3 regions of the Streptomyces sp. NBC_01450 genome follow, and region 1 is predicted to be linked to each of the others. Evidence: predicted binding sites of a transcription regulator. Region 1 holds the regulator's gene; each other region holds the start of a gene.
The links. Region 1 encodes HrcA, which represses chaperone genes, less so after heat shock. Its sites were predicted from a motif close to TTNGCACTCNGNNNNNCNGAGTGCNAA; they were not measured.
Positions count from the first base shown of each region.

Region 2: groL (chaperonin GroEL) is a predicted target of HrcA. The motif match lies at 1,461-1,487, and genes of this name have one in related genera.
Region 3: groES (co-chaperone GroES) is a predicted target of HrcA. The motif match lies at 2,994-3,020, and genes of this name have one in related genera.

Region 1 covers NZ_CP109480.1:7,506,365-7,511,042, reverse strand. Annotated here, with positions in the region: gene OG568_RS33375 (nitronate monooxygenase) at 1-372, opposite strand, end outside; gene dnaJ (molecular chaperone DnaJ) at 495-1,631, opposite strand; gene hrcA (heat-inducible transcriptional repressor HrcA) at 1,632-2,654, opposite strand; gene OG568_RS33360 (MBL fold metallo-hydrolase) at 2,904-3,644, shown strand; gene OG568_RS33355 (DUF3097 domain-containing protein) at 3,676-4,491, shown strand.
Region 2 covers NZ_CP109480.1:6,352,933-6,357,610, forward strand. Annotated here, with positions in the region: gene thrC (threonine synthase) at 1-210, shown strand, start outside; gene OG568_RS28435 (MoaD/ThiS family protein) at 325-600, shown strand; gene OG568_RS28440 (cold-shock protein) at 1,062-1,268, shown strand; gene groL (chaperonin GroEL) at 1,614-3,236, shown strand; gene OG568_RS28450 (NADH:flavin oxidoreductase) at 3,547-4,671, shown strand.
Region 3 covers NZ_CP109480.1:4,878,304-4,882,981, forward strand. Annotated here, with positions in the region: gene OG568_RS21660 (ester cyclase) at 1-645, shown strand, start outside; gene groL (chaperonin GroEL) at 783-2,411, opposite strand; gene groES (co-chaperone GroES) at 2,541-2,849, opposite strand; gene OG568_RS21675 (polysaccharide deacetylase family protein) at 3,168-3,947, opposite strand; gene OG568_RS21680 (polysaccharide deacetylase family protein) at 3,944-4,678, opposite strand, start outside.

The sequences.
Region 1 (4,678 bases):
CGGCACCGGGTTGTCGTGGAGGACGGCGAGCTTGGCGTCGTAGCCGTCGTCACGGCCGCTGTCCGGGTCACCGAGGCCGGTCTCGTACCAGGAGGACTCACCCGCGAGCTGGTGGGCGTAGACCTCGACCGCGGCGGGGTCCGCGTACTCGGGCTGCGGCATGAACAGATTGACCCCGAAGGGGCGGCCCGTGAGCCCGCGCAACTGCTTGATCTCCTGGTACATACCGTCGGCGGTCTTGTACCCGGCGGCCAGGAACCCGAGCCCGCCTGCCTCGGACACGGCGGCCGCGAGTTGCGGGACGGAGACGCCGCCCGCCATGGGGGCCTGCACGATCGGGTGAGGGAAGAGATCGGTCAGTGCGGTGGACATGACGGCATGTTGTCACGTCCTTTGAACAAGTCCGAATCGGGCCTTCCGTCTGGCATAGGCCATGGGGATGGACTGTCGAGCGACCGCCGAGCGCCTGGGGGCGGAGCCCCCAGGAACACCCGTCAGCGACCGTTGAACGCGTCCTTCAGGCGCGAGAACAGGCCCTGCTGCCCGGGCTGGAACTGCCCGGTGGGCCGCTCCTCCCCCCGCAGTATCGCCAGCTCCCGCAGCAACCGCTCCTGCTCGGGATCGAGCTTCGTGGGCGTGGTCACCTCGACGTGCACGATGAGGTCACCCCGGCCACCGCCCCGCAGATGCGTGACACCCCGCCCGTGCAGCGGGATCGACTGCCCGGACTGCGTACCCGGACGGATGTCGACCTCCTCAAGACCGTCGAGCGTCTCCAGCGGCACCTTGGTGCCGAGCGACGCCGCGGTCATCGGAATGGTCACCGTGCAGTGCAGATCGTCCCCGCGCCGCTGGAAGGTCGAGTGCGGCAGCTCGTGGATCTCGACGTACAGGTCACCGGCGGGACCGCCACCGGGGCCGACCTCGCCCTCGCCCGCGAGCTGGATCCGCGTGCCGTTGTCGACACCGGCGGGGATCTTGACGGTCAGCGTGCGACGCGACCGGACCCGCCCGTCACCGGCGCACTCGGGGCAGGGAGTCGGGACGACGGTCCCGAAGCCCTGACACTGCGGACACGGCCGGGAGGTCATGACCTGCCCGAGGAAGGACCGCGTGACCTGGGACACCTCACCCCGCCCGCGACACATGTCACAGGTCTGGGCCGAGGTACCCGGCGCCGCGCCCTCACCGTTGCAGGTGGCGCAGACGACGGCCGTGTCGACCTGGATGTCCTTCGTCGTGCCGAAGGCCGCCTCGTCCAGCTCGATCTCGAGCCGGATCATGGCGTCCTGGCCACGCCGCGTACGCGACCGCGGACCGCGCTGTGACGCCGTACCGAAGAAGGCGTCCATGATGTCCGAGAAGTTCCCGAACCCACCGGCTCCGAAGCCGCCCGCACCGCCGCCGCCCGACTGGGACAGCGGGTCGCCACCGAGGTCGTAGACCTGCTTCTTCTGCGGGTCCGACAACACCTCGTACGCGGCGTTGATCTCCTTGAACCGCTCCTGCGTCTTCGGATCGGGATTGACGTCCGGGTGCAGCTCGCGTGCGAGCCGCCGGAAGGCCTTCTTGATCTCGTCCTGGGACGCGTCGCGGCGCACGCCGAGTACGGCGTAGTAGTCCGTGGCCACTTAAGACTCCGCCAGGATCTGTCCGACGTACCGTGCCACCGCTCGTACCGCTCCCATCGTGCCGGGGTAATCCATGCGGGTCGGGCCGACCACGCCGAGTTTGGCTACTGCCTCGCCGCCCGAACCGTAGCCGACCGAGACCACGGACGTGGAGTTGAGTCCCTCATACGCGTTCTCGTGACCGATTCGCACGGTCATGCTCGAATCCCCGGCCTCACCAAGCAACTTGAGGAGCACGACCTGCTCCTCCAGCGCTTCGAGCACCGGCCGGATGGTGAGAGGGAAGTCATGTCCGAAACGCGTCAGATTGGCGGTCCCGCCGATCATCAGCCGCTCCTCGGTCTCCTCGACGAGCGTCTCCAGAAGGGTGGAGAGCACCGTCGCGACCGTACCTCGGTCCTCCGCCTCGAACGCGTCCGGGAGGTCCTGCACGAGCTGCGGGACGTCCGCGAAGCGACGGCCCGCGACCCTGCTGTTCAGCCGGGCCCGCAGATCCGCGAGAGACGTTTCTCCGAACGGCGCCGGGCAGTCGATCATGCGCTGCTCGACCCGCCCGGTGTCCGTGATCAGCACGAGCATCACACGGGCGGGGGCGAGGGACAGCAGTTCCACGTGCCGCACGGTCGATCTCGTCAGCGACGGATACTGCACGACGGCGACCTGCCGCGTCAGCTGCGCGAGCAGCCGCACCGTCCGCCCGACGACGTCGTCGAGGTCGACGGCGCCGTCCAGGAAGTTCTGAATGGCCCGCCGCTCGGGCGCGGTCATCGGCTTGACGCCGGCGAGCTTGTCGACGAAGAGCCGGTAGCCCTTGTCGGTGGGGATCCGCCCGGCGCTGGTGTGCGGCTGGGCGATGTACCCCTCGTCCTCCAGGGCCGCCATGTCGTTGCGGACGGTGGCCGGGGAGACCCCCAGCCGGTGCCGCTCGGTCAGCGCCTTGGAACCGACCGCGACCGGCTCGTCGGTGCCGACATAGTCCTGGACGATGGCGCGCAGCACTTCGAGCCTGCGTTCACTGAGCATCGCGCACACCTCCAGCTGTCGACCCCTCGGCGCCTCGCTTGGCACTCATCGCGTGCGAGTGCCAGCATTCCCCGGCCCAGTGTACGGCCGGTGGGTACGGCCCCGGCAAGGGCGGCCCCGCGATCTTGTGCAAGGTGCACCGACGTACACGGACGTGTCCCGCGATGTCACACCGTCCAAGGCCTCGATGTCGTAGCGTCCGCGCCCTCGATGTCGTACCGTCCGCGCCCTCAACGCTAGCGTCGGCGTATGAAGGTGACTTGGGAAGAGGCGGGGTGGGAGCAGCTGACACCCCGGGTGGGGCGGCAGCGGCTTCCGGTCTGGGACTGCACGGTCGGGCTGGTCGTGAGCGAGGGCGGGGCGCTGATCATCGACCCGGGGTCGAGCCTCGCGGAGGGCGCGCGGTTGCGCAGGGAGGCGCAGGCGCTCGCCGGCCGCCGTGTGACCTTCCTCGCGCTCACCCACCCCCACTTCGACCATGTCCTCGGCGCGGCGGCGTTCGCGGGCGCGGAGGTCCTCGTCGCGGGCGGCTCGGCCGAGGTGTACGAGCACGGGCGCGAGGAGCTGTACGCGGACGCGGTACGGGGCGGGCTGGACACGCGGGCGGCGGAGGACGCGGCGGACACCCTGGTCCGTCCCCGGCACTACGTGTGGGGCACCTGGCATCTCGAACTGACCGGCGGCGTCGAGGTCCTGCTGGTGCGGACGGGCGAGGGCCACACCGCCCACGATCTCGTGGTCGTGGTGCCGGGCGACCCGACGGTGGTGTTCTGCGGCGACCTGGTCGAGGAGTCCGGCGAGCCCCAGGCGGGCCCCGACGCCGTACCGTCGCGCTGGCCCGGGGCCCTCGACAGGTTGCTCGAACTCGGGGGCGAGGACGCGCTGTACGTGCCCGGTCACGGAGCGGTCGTGGACGCCGGGTTCGTACGGTCCCAGCGGGACGCCCTGGCCGAGCGTTTCGGCGTGTCGCGTTTCGGCGTGTCGCCGTGAGCGCCGCCGGGCTTCTCCTATCGTCATCCGAATGCGCCAGTACTCTCCGGACCTGACCCCGCCGTGGAAGAAGCCCAAGCCCGTGCCGGAGGTTCCGGCGGAGCCGGGCCTGGTGGTCGAGGAGCCGGGTACCGGCTTCTGCGGTGCGGTGATCCGCTGCGAGGCGGGCACGGTGACGCTGGAGGACCGCTTCGGCAAGCACCGCGTGTTCCCTCTGGAACCCCGTGGCTTCCTCCTGGAGGGCCGGGTCGTCACGCTCACCCGCCCCGCTCCCTCCCCGAACGCCACTCCCCTCCGTCCCACCCGCACGGCCTCCGGTTCGGTGGCCGTCCCCGGCGCGCGGGCCCGGGTCGCCCGGGCCGGCCGGATCTACGTGGAGGGCCGCCACGACGCCGAGCTGGTCGAACGGGTCTGGGGCGACGATCTGCGCATCGAGGGCGTCGTGGTCGAGTACCTGGAGGGCATCGACGACCTGCCCGCGATCGTGACGGAATTCTCACCCGGGCCGGACGCCCGCCTCGGCGTCCTCGTCGACCACCTGGTCCCCGGCAGCAAGGAGTCCCGCATCGCGGCGTCGGTCACGAGCGATCACGCCCTGGTCCTCGGCCACCCCTACATCGACATCTGGGAAGCCGTGAAGCCGTCCTCCGTGGGCATCCAGTCCTGGCCCCGGGTCCCCCACGGCCAGGACTGGAAAACGGGCGTCTGCCGCGCCCTCGGCTGGCCCGAGAACACCGGCGCCGCCTGGCAGCACATCCTGTCCCGCGTCCACTCCTACAAGGACCTCCAGCCGGAGCTCCTGGGCCGAGTGGAAGAACTCATCGACTTCGTCACAGCGCCGCACTGACAAAACCGATCTTCGCCCCCGCCGCCCCTACCCGTCCCATCCCGACTCGGGGGCTCCGCCCCCGAACCCCCGCATCGGCCTGAACGGCCTCGCCCTCGAACGCCGGACGGGCTGAAGGCTCTTAGGGGCGCGGGGAACTGCGCGACCAGCCCCCACCCGCCCGCAGGCGAGGAACACAGCCGGGGGC
Region 2 (4,678 bases), 1.2 Mb from region 1:
ACCGAGGGCATCTTCGCGGAGACCGCCGGCGGGGTGACCGTGGGTGTCACCAAGAAGCTGATCGAGAACGGGCTCCTCGACCCGAGCCTGACCACCGTGGTCCTGAACACCGGTGATGGTCTGAAGACGCTGGATGCGGTGGCGGGTACCGGGCTCACCGCGACGATTCGCCCCAGCCTTGAGTCCTTCAGGGAAGCTGGGCTCGCGTAAGCGTCGTTGTTCGTCTGCGGGCCGGTGGGGGCTGGTCGCGCCCACGCGGCGGAGCCGCATATTTAGCAACGCCCCGCGCCCCTGAAAGCCCTTACCTGACCGGAGGTCACAAGAATGAGCGTTTCCGTCCGCATCCCCACCATCCTGCGCACCTACACCGCTGGTCAGGCCGAGGTGACGGCCGAGGGTGGGACCCTCGGCGAGGTCATCGCGGACCTGGAGAAGAACCACACGGGTATCGCCGCGCGCGTCCTGGACGACCAGGGCAAGCTGCGCCGTTTCGTCAACGTGTACGTGAACGACGACGACGTCCGCTTCGAGCAGGGTCTGGAGACGGCGACGCCGGACGGCGCGGGAGTATCGATCATCCCCGCCGTCGCCGGTGGCTGACCATCGGGCGGGGCATTACACAGGGTGAGATCATTACCCTCGGTAATGCCAATCACCGAGAGTTCATCGAATTGCCCCCTCCGTGAGAGAAGCGGAGGGGGCAATTCTGTATGGTTGAGCGCGGTACAGTTGGGGAAGTCGCTCCATTTTGCACGCCGGGTGCATATGAGTTCGCGCCCGAAGTCCGGCAAGAAGTAGCCAAAATGCCCCGCGTTTTTGAGCCTTATATGGCATTTATGGGGCCCGACTTGCCCTGAATCTTCGCGAATTCTCCCTATATTCCCGATCGGGCGCGCCCGGAATTCTCGTCCGATTGACCTGTTGCAGACGGCAGTTGGACAGATACATTCAGCCGCGGTCGACGCGTTCCGGCGCACACCCCCAACCGTTGGGGGGTGGAGGTCTGACCCGGGTCCGCGAAGTGCGGTCCTGTGCAAGGGCCAGTAATAGGGGAGTTAGGCATGGCTCAGGGCACCGTCAAGTGGTTCAACGCGGAGAAGGGGTACGGCTTCATCGCGGTCGACGGTGGTGCGGATGTATTCGTCCACTACAGCGCGATTCAGATGGACGGCTACCGCACCCTGGAAGAGGGTCAGCGGGTCGATTTCGAGATCTCGCAGGGCCAGAAGGGGCCGCAGGCGGACATGGTCCGACTGGCGACCGGCTGAAGCACGCGCCGACTGACTGTTCGACGTGACGAAGGGCTCGTATCCCCCGGGGTACGAGCCCTTCGGTCTGTCCCGCCCGCGGGTGTGGGTCCGCTTGCGCACCGGCGCGACGCGCGGGTCGCGCGCCCCTTCTCACCTGCGGATCAAGGTGAGGCGCTTGCACTCGGCAGGGGCGAGTGCTAATCATTGGCGTTAGCACTCTGAAGGTGAGAGTGATAACGAAGGACCGGGTGGGTGAGGCCCGCAGGCCAGGTGGTGCAAGGAACCACAGGGCAGGCAGGCCGTCCGTCGCGGGCGCCAGCGCGGTCCGGAGCAATCCACCCCAGTCCGGGAGGACCACTTCACATGGCCAAGATCATCGCGTTCGACGAGGAGGCACGGCGCGGTCTCGAGCGCGGGATGAACCAGCTCGCCGACGCCGTCAAGGTCACCCTTGGCCCCAAGGGCCGCAACGTCGTCCTCGAGAAGAAGTGGGGCGCCCCCACGATCACCAACGATGGTGTTTCCATCGCCAAGGAGATCGAGCTCGAGGACCCGTACGAGAAGATCGGCGCCGAGCTGGTCAAGGAAGTCGCCAAGAAGACGGACGACGTCGCCGGTGACGGTACGACCACCGCGACCGTCCTCGCCCAGGCGCTCGTCCGCGAGGGCCTGCGCAACGTAGCCGCCGGCGCCAACCCGATGGCTCTCAAGCGCGGTATCGAGAAGGCCGTCGAGGCCGTCTCCGGTGCCCTCCTTGAGCAGGCCAAGGATGTCGAGACCAAGGAGCAGATCGCTTCCACGGCCTCCATCTCCGCCGCCGACACCCAGATCGGCGAGCTCATCGCCGAGGCGATGGACAAGGTCGGCAAGGAAGGCGTCATCACCGTCGAGGAGTCCCAGACCTTCGGTCTGGAGCTGGAGCTCACCGAGGGTATGCGCTTCGACAAGGGCTACATCTCGGCGTACTTCGCCACCGACATGGAGCGTATGGAGGCCGTCCTCGACGACCCGTACATCCTGATCGCCAACTCCAAGATCTCCAACGTCAAGGACCTGCTCCCGCTCCTGGAGAAGGTCATGCAGTCGGGCAAGCCGCTGCTGATCATCGCCGAGGACGTCGAGGGCGAGGCCCTGTCGACCCTGGTCGTCAACAAGATCCGTGGCACCTTCAAGTCCGTCGCCGTCAAGGCCCCGGGCTTCGGTGACCGCCGCAAGGCCATGCTCGGCGACATCGCCATCCTCACGGGCGGCGAGGTCATCTCCGAGGAGGTCGGCCTCAAGCTGGAGAACGCGGGTCTGGACCTGCTGGGCCGCGCCCGCAAGGTCGTCATCACCAAGGACGAGACCACGATCGTCGACGGCTCCGGCTCCGCCGACCAGGTCGCCGGCCGGGTCAACCAGATCCGCGCCGAGATCGAGAACTCGGACTCGGACTACGACCGCGAGAAGCTCCAGGAGCGCCTGGCGAAGCTGGCCGGCGGCGTGGCCGTCATCAAGGCCGGTGCCGCCACCGAGGTCGAGCTCAAGGAGCGCAAGCACCGCATCGAGGACGCCGTTCGCAACGCGAAGGCGGCCGTCGAGGAGGGCATCGTCGCCGGTGGTGGCGTGGCCCTCATCCAGGCCTCCTCGGTCTTCGAGAAGCTGGAGCTGACGGGTGACGAGGCGACCGGCGCCAACGCCGTGAAGCTCGCCCTGGAGGCCCCGCTCAAGCAGATCGCCGTCAACGGTGGTCTCGAGGGTGGCGTCATCGTCGAGAAGGTGCGCAACCTGCCCGTCGGCCACGGTCTGAACGCCGCGACCGGTGAGTACGTCGACATGATCGCCGAAGGCATCATCGACCCGGCGAAGGTGACCCGCTCTGCCCTGCAGAACGCCGCCTCCATCGCCGCGCTGTTCCTGACCACCGAGGCCGTCATCGCCGACAAGCCGGAGAAGGCCTCCGCGGCCGCTCCGGGCGGCATGCCGGGCGGTGACATGGACTTCTGATCGGCCTCTGGTTGATCACTGTCCTACGTTCCGAGGGCGGTACCCCCACTCCCAGGGGGTGCCGCCCTCGGGCGTGCCCGGGGTCACACGCGGGAGGCCAAGGGCCGTGGAATGCGGCGGCGGAGAGGGCGGTTGAGGCCCAGAGTGCGGTGAATACGCATGCGCACGCACATACATGCCCACTCCCCGCCGGCCGACCTGTCCGACCATCCGCATCGATCATCCGCATCGTTGTCCTTCGACCCCGTTGTCCTTCGCCCTCGATGCCTCCGACTTCGATGTCCTTCGACCCCTCCGAGGAGCCCCCCACGTGACGCTCGACGCCCCCGACTCCCGCGCGGCCGAGATCCTTTCCCGCCCCGTCTCGCTGAACGGCCTGACCGTCCCGAACCGGATCGTGATGGCACCGATGACCCGGCAGTTCTCCCCGGGCGGCGTCCCCGGTGAGGACGTGGCCCGGTACTACGCCCGCCGTGCCGCCGCGGGCGTGGGCCTCATCGTCACCGAGGGCACGTACGTCGGCCACGACTCGGCCGGGGAGAGCGACCGCGTCCCGCGCTTCCACGGCTCGGAGCAGCTCGCGGGCTGGACGGAGGTCGCCGACGCGGTGCACGCGGCCGGCGGCGCGATCGTTCCGCAGCTGTGGCACATCGGAATGGTGCGCAGGGAAGGGCAGCCGCCGTACGCCGACGCCCCCGCGGTCGGCCCCTCGGGCATCCGTCTCAACGGCACCGAGGGCACCGGCAAGGCCATGACCCAGGCCGACCTGGACGAGGTCATCGTCGCGTTCGCCGAGGCCGCCGCCACCGCCGAGCGCATAGGCTTCGACGGCGTCGAACTGCACGGCGCGCACGGATATCTGATCGACCAGTTCCTGTGGGCGGGCACCAACCGGCGTACGGACGCGTACGGCGGCGACCCCGTCGCCCGTACGAAGTTCGCGGCGGAGATCGTCGCCGCGGTCCGTGACTCGGTCTCGGCGGACTTCCCCGTCCTTTTCCGCTACTCGCAGTGGAAGTCGAACAACTACGACGCCCGGCTCGCCGAGACCCCTCAGGAGCTGGAGGCCATCCTGACCCCGCTCGCCGCCGCCGGCATCGACGCCTTCCACGCGTCCACCCGCCGCTACTGGCTCCCCGAGTTCGACGGCTCCGACCTGAACCTCGCGGGCTGGACCAAGAAGATCACCGGCAAGCCCACCATCACCGTCGGCTCGGTCGGCCTCCAGAGCGACTTCATCAAGGCCTTCGCGGGCGAGGGCTCCGCGGTGGCGTCCCTCGACAACCTCCTCGAGCGACTGGAGCGCGACGAGTTCGACCTCGTCGCCGTGGGCCGCGCTCTCCTCCAGGACCCGGAGTGGGCGGCGAAGGTACTGGACGGACGGTTCGAGGAGCTCGGGTCGTACGACGCGAAGGCGATGAGCACCCTCAGCTGAGCCGCGG
Region 3 (4,678 bases), 2.6 Mb from region 1:
GACACATGGGTCGAAAGGACCAAGGGCAAGCGGGCCGCGACACACAATGTGATCGGCAAGGACCGCTCCGACGCGAGCCACTTCATAGAGATCGTGGAGTTCCCCTCGTTCGAGGAGGCGATGCGGATCTCGAACCTCCCCGAGACCGACACGGTCTTCCGCGAGATGGTGGCGCTCTGCGACGAGCTGCCGACGTTCACCGACCTGGACGTGGTGCGGGACGAGCAGTTGTACGCGGCCAACGTCCGCCGGTTCCTGGAGACGCTCGCCACCCGGGGTGAACTGCCGCCGCTCAACAGCCTGATGGCGGAGAACTACCACGACCACGATCCGGCCAACGAGCAGGACACGATCGGCCTCGACGCGATGCGGCGCGAGATCGAGATGTGGCGCGGCGGGTTCGACTTCACGTTCACCGTCGAGGACCAGCTCACCGAGGGCGACCGGGTCTGCACCCGGTGGACCTGGAACGGCGCCCACAAGGGCGACTTCATGGGGATCCCGGCGACCGGGAATCAGGTCACCATGACCGGGACGACCGTCTTCCGCTGCAGGGAGGACGGGAAGATCGTCGAGGGCTGGTGGCAGTACGACCGGCTGGGGCTGATGAGTCAGCTCGGGGCGTTGGACGCGCTGGAGCAATAGTGCGGTGGTCGGTGGTCAGTAGGCGCTGGGCAGTAGTCGGAAAGTGGGTAGTCGGTATTCGGTAGTAGTCGGTAGTGCCGAGTACGGGAGAAGCCCCCGTTCCATGCGGAACGGGGGCTTCTTCGGGAGTACGAGACTCAGTGGGAGTGCCCGTGGCCGTGGCCGTGGCCGGCGTCGGCCTCCTCCTCGGCCGGCTTCTCGACGACCAGGGTCTCGGTCGTGAGGAGCAGGGAGGCGATGGAGGCGGCGTTCTCCAGGGCGGAGCGGGTGACCTTGACCGGGTCGATGACACCGGACTTGACCAGGTCGCCGTACTCGCCGGTGGCGGCGTTGAAGCCCTGGCCCTTGTCGAGGTCGGCGACCTTGGAGGTGATGACGTAACCCTCCAGGCCGGCGTTCTCGGCGATCCAGCGCAGCGGCTCGACGGCGGCCTTGCGGACGACCGCGACACCCGTGGCCTCGTCGCCGGTCTTGCCGAGGTTGCCCTCGAGGATCTTGACGGCGTGGACGAGCGCGGAGCCACCACCGGAGACGATGCCTTCCTCGACCGCGGCGCGGGTCGCGGAGATGGCGTCCTCCAGACGGTGCTTCTTCTCCTTGAGCTCGACCTCGGTGGCTGCGCCGACCTTGATCACGCACACGCCGCCGGCCAGCTTCGCGAGGCGCTCCTGGAGCTTCTCGCGGTCCCAGTCGGAGTCGGTGTTCTCGATCTCGGCCTTGATCTGGTTGATCCGGCCGGCGACCTCGTCGTGGCTGCCGCCGCCGTCGACGACGGTGGTGTCGTCCTTGGTGACGGTGACGCGGCGGGCGGTGCCGAGCACGTCCAGACCGACCTGGTCGAGCTTGAGGCCGACCTCCTCGGCGATGACCTGACCACCGGTGAGGGTGGCGATGTCGCCGAGCATGGCCTTGCGGCGGTCACCGAAGCCGGGGGCCTTCACGGCGACGGCGTTGAACGTGCCGCGGATCTTGTTCACGACCAGGGTCGACAGGGCCTCGCCCTCGACGTCCTCGGCGATGATCAGCAGCGGCTTGGAGGCGTTGGACTGGATGACCTTCTCCAGCAGCGGCAGCAGGTCCTGGATGGAGCTGATCTTGCCCTGGTGGATGAGGATGTACGGGTCGTCGAGGACGGCCTCCATACGCTCCTGGTCGGACACCATGTACGGCGACAGGTAGCCCTTGTCGAAGGCCATGCCCTCGGTGAAGTCCAGCTCCAGGCCGAAGGTGTTGGACTCCTCGACGGTGATGACACCGTCCTTGCCGACCTTGTCCATCGCCTCGGCGATGAGCTCGCCGACCTGCGGGTCCTGGGCGGACAGCGCGGCGACGGCGGCGATGTCGGACTTCTCGTCGATCGGGCGCGCGGTGGCGAGGAGCTCGTCCGAGACCGCCTTGACGGCCGCGTCGATGCCCTTCTTCAGCAGCGCCGGAGAGGCACCCGCGGCGACGTTCTTCAGGCCCTCGCGGACGAGCGCCTGGGCCAGCACGGTGGCGGTGGTCGTACCGTCACCCGCGATGTCGTTGGTCTTGGTCGCCACCTCCTTCACCAGCTGGGCGCCGAGGTTCTCGTACGGGTCGTCGAGCTCGACCTCGCGGGCGATGGTGACACCGTCGTTGGTGATGGTGGGTGCGCCGAACTTCTTGTCGATGACGACGTTGCGGCCCTTGGGGCCGATCGTCACCTTGACGGTGTCGGCAAGCTTGTTGACGCCGCGCTCGAGGGCGCGACGGGCGTCCTCGTCGAACTTCAGGATCTTCGCCATGGGAGCGATTCAGCCCTCTCGGAAAACTGGGGTGAACGAACCGCGCCCCCGACGCCCGGCTGGTTATGGTCGCGGGGGCCAGGGGCGCAGTTCACTGCAAAACTGGGTGAAACGGTGAAGCTCGGTGAACTACTTCTCGATGATCGCGAGCACGTCGCGAGCCGAGAGGACGAGGTACTCCTCGCCGTTGTACTTCACCTCGGTGCCGCCGTACTTGCTGTACAGCACGATGTCGCCGGTGCTGACGTCGAGCGGCAGGCGCTCGCCGTTCTCGAAGCGGCCCGGGCCCACGGCGAGGACGACGCCCTCCTGGGGCTTCTCCTTCGCGGTGTCCGGGATGACCAGGCCGGAAGCCGTGGTCTGCTCGGCGTCCAGCGGCTGGACCACAACACGGTCCTCGAGCGGCTTGATGGCAACCTTGGAGCTGGTGGTCGTCACGATCCGACCTCCCCCTTCGGAGATCTCACGGGGTTAACTGTCTGAGGTGGCGACCAGGTGGATCCGTCGTCGCGGGTGCCGGACCTGCCCGTCGCTATTGGCACTCTCCAGGGGGGAGTGCCAGGGCCGAGACTATGACCGCGATTAGCACTCGGTCAAGCGGAGTGCCAAAGCCTCCGGCGTGGCGTGGGGTTTTGGCACCCGGCGTGGGCGTCGGCGCGCCCGGGGGCTGCCGCCCCCCAGACCCCCGCTGTCGGCCTGAACGGCCTCGTCCTCAAGCGCCGGACGGGCTGATTGATGCCCCCCCGAGCCGATTGGTCAGAGGTAGTTCTCCAGGCGCGCCGGCGTGAAGCCCTCCGCCTGGATGCGTCGCAGGAGTCTGACCGTCGCCTCCGTGAGGTTGGGCTCCTCGAAGCCGGAGAGGATGTCACCCGGTCGCAGGCGGCGGGCGTCGGGCTCCCGGCCGAGGACGACGGCCGCGACCCCGCAGTCGGCGGCGGCGTGCAGCGTGGTGGTGTCGTACGTGCCGTAGGGGGGACGGAAGAGCCGGGGGCGGACGCCGAAGCGGGCCTTGAGCTTGTCCTGCTGGCCGCAGATCTCGGCCCGCTGGCCCGCGTACGGCAGCCCGCGCAGCGAGGCGTGATGGAGGGTGTGGTTCTGCACGCTCGCGCCGACCGTCCGCAGCTGGGCGAAGTGCCCGTACCCCGGCCCGACGACACTGTCCGTGAGGAACATGCTGACCGGCAGCCGCAGTTCACGGACCATGTCGACGAACCGCGGATCGCGCTCGGCACCGTCGTCGTAGGTCAGGAAGACCACCTTGTCGCGGGTGGGTACGCGGTCCACGACGGGGGCCAGCCCCGGCCCCGCGCCGCGGAGGGCGTGCCGGGCGGGCGGGCGCGGCGCGGGGGCGAGCGGGGCGGGCAGCCCCCAGTGGCGGTACGCCGCCGGGGTCGGCCCGTTCGGCTTGGACCTGCGCACCTCCTGCGCGGCCTTCTTGCCCAGCCGTTCGATCGGGTCGACGGACTGGGCACAGCCGGTGCAGCCGGTCAGGAGCGCGGCGGTGAGCGCCCCCGCGACCAGCACCCGAGTTCTCACAGGTAGTCCTCCAGCCGTGCCACCGCGTACCCCTTGTCGGTGACCTTCTTCAGGAAGCGGCGGACCATGTCGGGCATGGTGCCGTCCCAGTCCTCCTTGCCGCGGAAGTGGGTGAGGACGATGTCGCCGGGGTGCAGGTCGCGGTCCCAGTCGCGGTACTCCCAGTGGTCGACGAAGACCTCCTCGTCCCAGATGGGGGCGTACTTGATGCCGCAGGACTTGGCGGCGCGCAGGGTGTCCTGGTTGTAGTTGCCGTAGGGCGGCCTGAGGACCTTCGGGCGTTTGCCGAACCGCTTCTCCATGATGTCCTGCATGCCGCAGATCTCGTGCCTCTGCTCCTCGTAGGAGAGGCCGGGCAGGTAGGGGTGGGTGAGGGTGTGGTTGTTGAGCGTGACGCCCTGGTCGCGCATCTTCCGGAAGTACCCGTAGTCGTCCTTGATCAGGTAGTTGCTCAGGAAGGCGGTGTACGGGATCTTCAGGTCGCTCATCATCCTGAGGAACGCCGGGTCCTTCTCGGAGCCGTCGTCGATGGTGAGGAAGACGACCTTGTCCTTGGTGGGGACGGTCGTGAAGACCGGCGGCAGGCCCAGCTCGTCCTGATCGGTGACCTCGAAGCCGTCGCGGGGCCGGATGACCGGCTTCCTCGCCGGGGCCGGCGGCGCGGCCAGCGGGACCTTCGCGAGCCCCCAGCGCTTGGCGGCGACGACCCGGGCGGCCTGCTGCTCGCGGAG